Regions from separate parts of the Enterococcus sp. CR-Ec1 genome, predicted to be linked through region 1. Evidence: a T-box and tRNA genes for the amino acid it is inferred to sense, from the RefSeq annotation. Region 1 holds a T-box; the other holds one or more tRNA genes.

Region 1 (5,814 bases):
TGGAACAAACCGATGGTCGGCGGATCTATCTTGAAGTACGTGTGTCGAATTTACAAGCACAGGCCCTTTATTTGCGCATGGGCTATACGGTCATCGGTCGTAGAAAAAAATATTACAGTCATCCTGAAGAGGATGCGTTGATTATGGAAAAGAAAGTAGGCGGAAAAAAATCAAATGAATGAATTGATTTTAGCCATTGAAAGCAGTTGTGATGAAACCAGTGTGGCAGTGATTAAAAACGGCGACACCATTTTAAGTAACATTGTTGCTTCGCAGATCAAGAGCCACCAGCGCTTCGGCGGTGTCGTACCAGAAGTCGCTAGTCGTCACCATGTCGAACAGATTACTTTGTGCATCGACGAAGCATTGACCCAAGCCAACACACAACCAGAAGAATTATCAGCCGTGGCTGTCACCTATGGTCCAGGGTTGGTTGGGGCACTGTTGATTGGGCTTTCTGCAGCGAAAGCCTTTGCGTGGGCCCACAGCTTACCGCTGATTCCGGTCAATCACATGGCAGGACATATTTATGCAGCTCGCCTAGTGAAGCCATTGGTTTTTCCTTTAATGGCATTATTGGTCAGCGGCGGCCACACCGAATTGGTGTATATGGCAGAAGATGGCTCTTTTGAGATCATCGGAGAAACGAGAGATGATGCCGCTGGTGAAGCCTATGACAAAGTTGGTCGAGTTCTCGGTTTGCCTTATCCTAGTGGGAAAGAAATTGATCGCCTTGCACATCTAGGTAGTGATACGTATCACTTTCCTCGAGCAATGATGCAAGAAGATAATTTTGATTTTAGTTTCAGTGGCTTGAAGAGTTCCTTTATCAACTTTGTGCATAATGCACAGCAAAGAGAGGAAGCATTGTCAGTAGAAAATCTAGCAGCCAGTTTTCAAGCCAGCGTAGTCGAAGTATTGGTTCACAAAACAGTGCGGGCATGCCAAGCCTATCCGGTAAAACAACTGATCGTCGCCGGCGGGGTCGCCGCGAATCAAGGCTTGCGTGACGCTTTACAAAAAGCAATGCAGGAATTGCCGGAGGTAGAACTGTTGATTCCACCGTTGCGCCTTTGCGGAGATAATGCGGCCATGATTGGTGCCTATGCCCATGTTGCGTTGAAAAAGCAGCACCTAGCAGACCTTTCATTGAATGCTGATCCAAGTGTCAGCTTTGCCCATAGGATTTCTTAAGATGATTGCACCTAAGATCCGTTCTTAGGTGTTTTTTTTGTTTCATTTATGAGCAAACAGAAGATATAGTTGTATTATATTTCATTATTTGATATTCTGATGTATATTTATTAATTATTTGAGAGGCGGGTATGCAATGACATCAGTTTTTAAAGGACGCAGTTTTTTAGCAGAGAAAGATTTCACAAAAGAAGAACTGCAATATTTAATTGATTTTTCCCAGCACTTAAAAGGGATGAAAGCCAACAATCAACCACATCGCTACTTAGAAGGAAAAAATATTGCGCTTTTGTTTGAAAAGAATTCAACACGGACGCGAGCAGCCTTTACGGTTGCAGCGGTGGATTTGGGGGCGCATCCGGAATTTTTAGGGGCCAATGATATTCAGTTGGGGTCTAAAGAATCCGTTGAAGATACCGCCAAAGTATTCGGACGCATGTTTGACGGGATCGAGTTTCGCGGCTTTAGCCAACAGGTCGTCGAAGATCTGGCCAACTATTCAGGCGTGCCTGTTTGGAATGGCTTAACGGATGACTGGCATCCAACACAAATGATCGCTGACTTTTTAACCATTCAAGAAAACTTCGGTGAACTGACTGGCTTGACCATCGCATACTGTGGGGATGGGCGCAACAATGTCGCCAATTCTTTGTTAGTGACGAGTGCGATTTTAGGGGTCAATATTCATGTCGTCACCCCGAAGGCCTTGCAGCCAGAAGCAAACATTATCGAACAAGCACAAGCCTATGCTCAGCACTCTGGCGCAAAGATCCTGGTGACGGATGACGTGGATCAAGGTGTTTTAGGCGCTGATGTCGTGTATACCGATGTTTGGGTTTCAATGGGCGAAGAAGAAAAATTTCAAGAGCGGATCGAACAGCTGCTGCCTTATCAAGTAAACCAATCGTTGATGGAAAAAACGCAAAATGACCAAGTGATTTTTATGCACTGTTTACCGGCTTTTCATGATGAACAAACTATTTATGGCAAAAAAGCAGCGCAGGCGTATGGGATTTCTGAGATGGAAGTCACTGACGAGGTCTTTCGTAGCAAGTATGCTCGTCAATTTGATCAAGCCGAAAATCGTTTGCACTCAATCAAAGCGATCATGGCAGTGACTGCCGGGGATCTATTTATTCCTAAAGTATAAAAATAAAATTTTTGAAAAATGCCAGAATCTCGCTAGCCAAACAAACATTTCTTTGCTATACTTTCTGGGAAGTAAATAGCCTTGATTTGATGAAACAAGAGAAGTAGCGATTCGAGTATCAGTTAGCGAGTTCGGGGTGGTGGAAGCCGAATTGATCAGATTGTGAAACGCACTTGTGAGAATTTGCTAAGCAAACGGAATTCTGCCGTTATCAGAAAAAAGTGGGTCCGAAAAGGACAATCAGAGTGGTACCGCGGGAAATCTCGTCTCTAGTGCAAGTTATGCGCTAGAGGCTTTTTTGTTTTTATCAATCATTTCTTGCATGAAAAACATACAACTGTTTGCTTGCTTCAAACAACGTTTCATCAAAAAATGGGTTCAGTCATTATAGGAGGGATACTATGAATAACAAAGAAATCGTCGCACAAGCGATCCATCAAGTAGTAAAAGAAGATCTATCGATCGAACAAGTTCAGCAATTACTGGAAAATCCAAAGTCAGCCGACCATGGGGATGTGGCATTCCCAGCCTTCTCGCTAGCAAAAGTCTATCGGAAAGCGCCGCAGCAAATTGCCGCAGACTTAGCAGAAAAAATCGATCAAGCGTCTTTTGAAAAAATTGAAGTGGTCGGTCCGTATTTAAACTTCTTTATGGATAAAAAAGCAATCTCTGCCCATGTCTTAGAGCTGGTTCTCAAAGAAAAAAATCATTTTGGCGATCAAACCATCGGCAATCAGCAAGCAGTACCGATCGATATGTCTTCACCAAATATTGCCAAACCCATCTCAATGGGGCATTTGCGTTCCACTGTGATTGGTAACTCGATCGGCTTTATTTTAGAAAAAATCGGTTATCAGCCAATTCGCATCAACCATTTAGGCGACTGGGGCACACAATTTGGAAAATTGATCGTTGCCTATAAGAAGTGGGGGTCAGAAGAAGCGGTCAAAGCGGAACCAATCAACGAACTATTGCGTTTGTATGTTGATTTTCATGAAGCAGCCGAGACAGATAAGCAATTAGAAGATGATGCGAGAGCTTGGTTCAAGAAACTAGAAGATGGTGACCAAGAAGCAATGGATTTGTGGCAATGGTTCCGTGATGAATCATTAAAAGAATTCAATAAAATCTATGATATGTTGGAAGTTTCCTTTGATTCATTGAATGGCGAAGCTTTCTATAATGATAAAATGACAGAAGTCGTGGAATTATTAGAAGAAAAACACTTGCTAAAAGAAGACCAAGGGGCAGAAATCGTTGATTTGGCTGCCTATGACTTAAATCCGGCGTTGATCCGTAAGTCCGATGGTGCGACCCTTTACATCACACGGGATATGGCTGCAGCGCTTTACCGCAAACGGACCTACAATTTTGCAAAATCATTGTACGTGGTAGGGAATGAACAAAGTTATCACTTCAAACAATTAAAAGCTGTTTTGAAGGAAATGGGCTTTGAGTGGGCAGATGATATGACCCACGTACCATTTGGGTTGATCACCAAAGATGGGAAAAAACTGTCTACAAGAAAAGGCAAGATTGTTCTTTTGGAAGAAGTATTGAATGAAGCGATCGATTCAGCGAAAGAACAAATCACTGAAAAGAACCCAACACTTGAAAACAAAGAAGAAGTAGCAAAACAAGTCGGTGTCGGGGCAGTCGTTTTCCACGATTTGAAAAATGACCGTTTGAATAATTTCGACTTTACGCTAGAAGAAGTCGTCCGTTTTGAAGGAGAGACCGGACCATACGTGCAATACTCTCATGCCCGTGCCATGAGCATTCTTGAAAAAGCCAACTTTGATCCCGCTGCTGTCAGCAGTCTGGCGTTGGCAGACGCTGAGAGCTGGGAAGTTATCAAATTGATTCAGCGCTACCCAGAAACGGTCATGCAAGCGGCGGAAAAATATGAACCATCCGTCATTGCCAAACATGCCATCAAGTTGGCACAAGCCTTTAACAAGTATTATGCCAATGTCAAAATCTTAGCCGAAGATACGGAAAAAGACGCACGTCTGGCTCTGGTTTATGCAGTAACTACTCTATTGAAAGAAGATTTACGGTTGCTTGGTTTACATGCACCTGACAAAATGTAACAAAAAAAGCTGTGTCACTTGTTTCGACAAGGGCACAGCTTTTTTGTAGTGAAGAATGCAGCTAGATCCTATAGCTGTTTTTGCGCTATAAGACCGCGTGGTTTCTGATAAATTGATAAAAAGTTTCAGCGTCTTCGTCGCTGCGGGAAATCACCGCTACTGTATCAAAGCCCGCCAACGAGCAAACTTTTTCTGGCATGGTCACTTCATCGATCGCTGCCGAAAGCAAAGGCGCATTGTCCGCAACGGTATGGATTAAGGTCATGAATTGCACACGATCTACTTTAGTGACAACGTCTTCGATCATCTGTATCAAACGCTGCTCTTCTTCTTTTTCATCCTCAGAAGCTTGCATTCCTTGAAAAATGACAAACTTTGTCTGACCTGACTCATCGGGCACTTTCACGATTTTCAAATCACGAATATCGCGAGAAATAGTCGCTTGCGTGGCGGAGACGCCTTGGGCTTCCAATTGATGCAATAATTCTTCTTGCGTGCGTACAGTATGTTCAGTAATGATTTGTCTAATAAGTAAATGGCGATCAGCTTTTCGCATAGGTAAACTCCTTTAAGCATGATTGATTAAGTCAGCCTTATCATAGCAGATAACGCCGAAAAAACCTATATATTATAAGAAAAGATTTAGAGTGTTAAAAAAAGCTGGATCGCGAATCGTAGTTTTTCATTTGAATCAGTTGCATTTCTTTTTTAGCTACTGTATACTGTTTAAGGCGTGAGTTTTTCACGTCAATCCCACATCTTGTTCCATCTGCGAAGCGGTGCTGATCGATTCAGTTCTTCAAGGAGTAAAAGAGCAAGAGAGGAAAATAAAAAACCAAATTGGAGGAAACACAACATGGCAGTAATCTCAATGAAACAATTACTAGAAGCCGGCGTACACTTTGGTCACCAAACTCGTCGCTGGAACCCAAAAATGAAGAAATATATCTTCACAGAAAGAAACGGCATCTACATCATTGATTTGCAAAAAACAGTGAAATTAGTAGACGCAGCTTACGACTACATGAAAAATGTTGCTGAAGAAGGCGGCGTTGCATTGTTCGTAGGTACTAAAAAACAAGCACAAGAAGCAATCAAAGAAGAAGCAATCCGTTCAGGTCAATACTATGTTAACCATCGTTGGTTAGGTGGAACATTGACAAACTGGGAAACAATCCAAAAACGTGTTGCTCGTTTGAAACAAATCAACAAAATGGAAGAAGATGGTACATTTGCTGTTCTTCCTAAAAAAGAAGTCGTTGGCTTGAACAAAGAGCGCGAACGTCTTGAAAAATTCTTAGGCGGTATTGCTGATATGCCAAGAATTCCAGATGTAATGTACGTTGTTGACCCACGTAAAGAACGTATCGCGATCCA
Region 2 (5,814 bases), 1.1 Mb from region 1:
ATGACACCCGAAGAACGCTTAGTGATCTGCTTGTCTGGGCGAGGGGACAAAGATGTTCAACAAATCAAAGACCGGAAAGGAGCAGCGAAATGACCAGCAAAACATTGACGATGAAACTAAAGGAGCGCCAAAAACAAGGCAAGCCACTATTTGTTCCTTATATTGTGGCGGGTGCCAACGGACTGGAACGCCTGCCAGCAGAAATCGAACTGTTGACGACACATGGCGCAGCCGCCATTGAAATCGGCGTGCCCTTTTCAGACCCAGTCGCAGATGGAGCGGTCATCCAAGCAGCTGGAATGCAGGCATTAGCCAATGGGACCACTTTAAAAAAGATCATTGCTTTGCTGCAAACAATCCATTCCGAGGTTCCACTGGTATTGATGGGGTATGCCAATTCATTCTTTCATTATGGGATTGAACAGTTAGCAAATGAGTTAAAAGCGACAAATGTGAAAGGGTTGATTATTCCAGATTTACCTTTTGAACATCGATCACTAGTAACGCCTACTTTTGATGCGGCGGATCTCGCGCTGATCACACTGGTCTCTTTGACCAGTCCTCCAGACAGAATTCAGACGCTGATCGAAGACGCAGAAGGATTCGTTTATGCTGTGACAGTGAACGGTGTCACTGGAGAAGATCGCCAATACAACGAACAGCTGGATCAGCATTTGCAAGCCATTTCGGAAAAAAGTCCGATTCCAGTATTAGCTGGTTTCGGGGTCTCGACCCACGCAGATGTGCAGCGCTTTGCCAGTGTGTGTGAAGGGGTAGTGATCGGTTCAAAAATCGTAGCAGCGCTACAAAACGAGCCACTGCCTAAAGTCAGTGAGCTGTTAGCAAAACTTGTTGGTAAGCCATAGAAAACAATGTGAAGGAAAGAACCCGAATTGGGTTCTTTTTTTATGAGAAAACTAGTATTCGAGGTACTGATGGGCTGCTATGGAAAAAAGAACGTGATGTGTGAAGAGGAAAAGAAAAAAGGCTGATTGAAGATCAGCCCCAAATTGTCGTGATTATGCCAGTGTATCCGTGTCGATGGTTACTGTCTCGCAAAAATGCCCTCTGCCCCCAACGTAAACATGTTGGATTTCCTTTCGCGAAGTCGTAACGAGTTTGACAAAGATTTCAGAAGGTTCACCTAAATTGCTGCCTTGTTCAAAGCGATACACTTCTTTTTCGAGGGCACACTTTTGATACAAGAAGCAAGCCAAGGCGGCATTGGAAGTGCCTGTGGCAGATTCTTCATTGATGTCAAACAATGGGGCAAAGTTACGGCAAACGATTCGTTCTTTTTCCATTGCATATAAGTGCATGCCAACTACTTGTTGAAGCGCACTTACTTTTTTTATTTCCTCAAAATCAGGTGCAACTTGCTGCAACTGGGCCGTTGTTTTGATTGGGATAAGGATATCCTTTAATCCAGTAGAAACGATTTGAATAGGAATTTGATCATTGATAGCATTGGTATCAAAACAGTCAGTTAATTGTTCTAGTGAAAGCACATCTGAAAACAGTGGTTTGTTCTGTTCCATGAAAATGACACCGTCTTTGATGGTGATCGACAAACGTCCGGCGTTGGTGTAGATGCGATACTGTCGCTTGGAAAGTTTGTTTAGATACGATAATAGTGCAAAGGAGGCAATTGTTGCATGTCCGCATAAGTCAACTTCTTCTTTTGGCGTAAAATAGTCAAATCGGAAATCGGCCTGCGGGGATTTCGATAAAAAAGCTGTTTCTGAAAAGCCTAACTCTTTTGCGACGGCTAACTTTTGTTGTGGTGCAAGTGGCTGTTCCAGCAAAACGACTCCAGCCTTGTTGCCACCCGTTTGATTTTTACTAAACCCACTTGCGATATGTACCGTTATCTCCATAGGACACCTGCTTTCTTTGTTCTTGTTAAGCATAGCATAATTTTTGCAGGGATAGGTTAAGAAAACGGATTGGTTAAGCGTGTTATACTGAAGGTAAGACAGAGGAGGGACTATATGAAGAGAGCGATGATCCTTTACCCAATCATTTTTGTAGACTTTCCCTTCGGATATGAACACCAAGACTTACGTCAGTTGATCGACACGGTGATTTATTTGAAAACACCACTAGATATTGCTTTTGCTCGTCAGATTAAACGGGATTATACGAACGAATCAAAAGAAGCGATTTTGACTTGGGCAGATACTTATCTTTCCTATGCAAGGGAGCTATTTGTTTTACACGAACAGATCATTGCTGAAACAGCCGACTATGTACTGGATGGTGCTCTACCAGCTGATCAGCTAGCAGAACAAGTCAAGTATTATCAAGTATTTTAAGAAGCGCTTTTAAGCAAGATTTAGTCTACTGGGTTTTGTTTAATCTACCTTACTATCTGTTTCAGAGGTCAAAAATGCCGCTGCTTCCTCTAAAGAGAGCGCTGCTCCATTGAATGTGGGCCACGCATTGATACCGTCACATTTTTTTCTCGGAATCAAGTGAAGATGAAAGTGAGGGACTGATTGACCCGCTGCTTGATTTGCTGCGCTTAGCAAATTAATCCCATCAAATCCTAAGCGAGTGACACAATGATCTGCTATTTTTTGAACCGTTTGAATGAGGTGAGCAAGAAGAACGGGGTCGCAATCTAAAATACTGGTGTAATGTTTTTTAGGAATAACCAGCATATGATAATCCACGTCTTTGGCATGATCAAGGAAGGCGCAAACACTGTCATCTTCATAGATTACATGGCTTTTTATTTTTCCAGAGACGATGCGGCAAAAAGGACATTCTTCCATCAAAATTCCTCCTATGGAATAAATTTTGTTAGTTGTGTTCGAGAAGTATAATATCTAAAAATGTGAAGCTACGGGATTATGGGAAACCATAAACGATCTTTGTAATTAAGCCGCTCTTTGAGAGGATAATATCATATTTATTTAGCAGTTAAAACTATATGTGATAATTAATGATGTTTTAGATAATTAGTTAATAGGTTGTTTGCAAAAGAAAAGCTCCGTGCTGCTGATTTGTGGTAAAAGTGACGTTTGAAAAAAGTGGTTTTTAAAAATTTATCAAAAAAAATCGCTAGGAATCAAGATTCCTAACGATCTGCTAGTGCAATGCACGATAATATAACGTTCCAGGAGGGATTCGAACCCCCGACCGTTCGCTTAGAAGGCGAATGCTCTATCCGGCTGAGCTACTGGAACAAATAATTTTCAGCGAATGCTCACTTCGCCTAAGCTGTTGAAATCAATCAGCAACAAATAACATTATAGAAAAAGGGCGCAGCAATGTCAATCGCTTTTCGCCCTTTTCTTATTTTTCTTTGAAAAAAGGAAGCGCAGCTGCCCTCAACCTTTCTCAGGTTCCTCAAGAATTACGCTATCTGCTTCTTTCGTAATGAGAATCACACCATCTCCTAAAGGGACAAGCGTGGAGGTCAGCTGAGGATGGTTCATCACGGTATCCAAGAAAAGATTCAATTTGCGATGGATCGCTCGCTGGTTACGAGGGATTTCTTCGATGGGGTGTAGAATCGTTCCAGCTTGAAATACGTCATCCACCATCAGCACACCGCCTTTGCGTAATAGACGCAGACATTCTGGTAAAAATTCAATGTATTTTGATTTGGCGCTGTCCATGAAGATAAAATCATAAGGGCCACTCAATGTAGGTAGGACGTCTGCCGCTTGTCCTTCTAATAGCGTGATTTTTTCTTCATTTCCTAAGCGAGCGTAGGTTTCTTTGGCTTTGCGGATCATGACGTCAAAGCGATCGATCGTTGTGACATGACCATCTTTCACACATTGCGCCATCAAGCTTGAAGAAAAACCGATCGCTGTGCCGATCTCAAGGATTTCTTTTGGCTGGAGCTGTCCTAATAAAAACTGCAAAAAGACCACTGTTTCATGTGGGATGATTGGCACTTCTTTTTCATGAGCGGCTTGCTCGATTTCACCAAGTTCGCCGGGTAATTGCTTTTGTTTTTCACGCATAAACGCCACTAGTTCTGGTTTGACTACTGGACGATGCATCATTTCGTTGCGCATCTTCATCCTCCTAATTTATCGCTGCCCCTTATTATACGAATAACTCACCTTAAGTTCAATCTTTTCGAGTCTTTGGAACAACAAAAAAACCAGTCATAAGACTGGCAGGATAAAGGGGTGAAAAATATTTTTGGGATATTTCTATCATAACGGTGTTATGTGGAGGTTTGGTTAAAATCCTGTGAAGATCTCGTCAGGTTCTGCTTAAATTTTCATCAAGGAAGAAAAGCAACCCATCAACAGGGCAAAAACGAACTTTTTATCGAAATATTCAGAAAATTCAGGGAAAAGTGTTGACAGAGGAACCTGCTGTTTGGTATCTTCATAACAAGATAAAAAAAGTGATAGGTGACGACGATGGATAAACGATTGAAACAAACAGCTGCATTTTTATTATTATTATCGTAAGGACTCTTTTTCTATGACCCGCCTTTTTTAAGGCATCATTTGAAGAGTCCTATTCGCATTGCATGAAGGAAACCCTTTATGGAGTGCTTTTTTTATACCATTTTTTCAATTGTGTTTGAATGAGGTCGCGCCAAGCGTGCTCCTACCACTGCTAAGGAGGAAATAGTGATGAGAAAAATCCAGTTTTTTGATACGACATTGCGAGACGGTGAACAGACCCCGGGAGTCAACTTTAATACGAAAGAGAAGGTTCAACTGGCGCTGCAATTAGAAAAATGGGGCATCGATACGATCGAAGCAGGTTTTCCGATTGCATCAGAAGGAGATTTTCAAGCAGTCAAAGCGATTGCTGGGGCGGTGACGAAAATGACCGTTGCAGGACTTGCCCGTTGTCAGAAAAAAGACATTGATCGTGCCTATGAAGCTCTTTATCAAGCCGTCGATCCACAGATCCATGTCTTTCTAGCAACGAGTAAGGTGCATCGCCAGTACAAGCTGAATATGACGAAAGCAGAAGTACTCGCTTCCATCAAAGAACATGTGGCTTATGCGCGTGAACGCTTTGAAAAAGTTCAATTCTCGCCAGAAGATGCCACCCGCACCGATAAAGCCTTCTTGCTTGAGGCGGTTCAAACAGCGATTGATGCCGGCGCGACGATCATCAATGTGCCCGATACAGTAGGGTTTACCAATCCTACGGAATATGGAGCGCTTTTTGCCTATTTGATCGCCAATATCAAAAGCGAGCAGCAGATCACTTTTTCTTCCCATTGTCATGATGACTTGGGAATGGCGACAGCCAATGCGCTGGCGGCTATTGAAAATGGTGCTGATCGGGTGGAAGGAACGATCAACGGGATCGGCGAACGAGCTGGCAATACTGCATTAGAAGAAGTGGCCTTGGCGTTGCATATTCGCAATGATTTCTATCAGGCTACCTCCAACATCAAATTAAACGAAACAAAACGAACCAGCGATCTGGTGGCACGTTTGTCAGGAATCACGGTACCGAAAAACAAAGCGATCGTCGGCGGCAATGCTTATGCCCATGAATCAGGGATTCATCAAGATGGCGTCTTGAAAAATCCTGAGACCTACGAAATTATTACCCCACAGTTGGTGGGGGTAGAAACCAACTCGTTGCCTTTAGGCAAACTTTCTGGCCGCCATGCGTTTGTCGATAAAATGCAGCAACTGGGCTACCAGTTTGACCAAGAAGAAACCAACGAATTGTTTAAACGCTTCAAAGAATTGGCAGATAAAAAGAAGCAAGTGACCGAACAAGATTTGCTGGCTTTGGTGGCCGATCAAGGCCGCAGCCAAGAAGGCGGCTGCGAGTTGGACGCCGTTCAGCTACAATACGTGTCCAATG

What was found. The T-box of region 1 lies ahead of argS (arginine--tRNA ligase). A T-box ahead of a tRNA ligase gene usually reads a tRNA of that ligase, here a tRNA-Arg.
Region 2: it encodes a tRNA-Arg, which carries the amino acid that the T-box ahead of argS (arginine--tRNA ligase) is inferred to sense. The anticodon was not compared.

What each region holds. Positions count from the first base shown of each region.
Region 1 is NZ_CP025223.1:1,207,140-1,212,953, forward strand. Features, by position in the region: gene rimI (ribosomal protein S18-alanine N-acetyltransferase) at 1-182, shown strand, start outside; gene tsaD (tRNA (adenosine(37)-N6)-threonylcarbamoyltransferase complex transferase subunit TsaD) at 175-1,194, shown strand; gene argF (ornithine carbamoyltransferase) at 1,331-2,344, shown strand; T-box leader at 2,425-2,618, shown strand; gene argS (arginine--tRNA ligase) at 2,746-4,437, shown strand; gene CXM95_RS05860 (arginine repressor) at 4,523-4,993, opposite strand; gene rpsB (30S ribosomal protein S2) at 5,294-5,814, shown strand, end outside.
Region 2 is NZ_CP025223.1:2,266,302-2,272,115, reverse strand. Features, by position in the region: gene trpB (tryptophan synthase subunit beta) at 1-93, shown strand, start outside; gene trpA (tryptophan synthase subunit alpha) at 90-866, shown strand; gene CXM95_RS11000 (PhzF family phenazine biosynthesis protein) at 1,020-1,877, opposite strand; gene CXM95_RS10995 (hypothetical protein) at 1,992-2,315, shown strand; gene CXM95_RS10990 (HIT family protein) at 2,355-2,777, opposite strand; tRNA gene CXM95_RS10985 (tRNA-Arg) at 3,118-3,191, opposite strand; gene CXM95_RS10980 (O-methyltransferase) at 3,336-4,034, opposite strand; gene CXM95_RS10975 (2-isopropylmalate synthase) at 4,611-5,814, shown strand, end outside.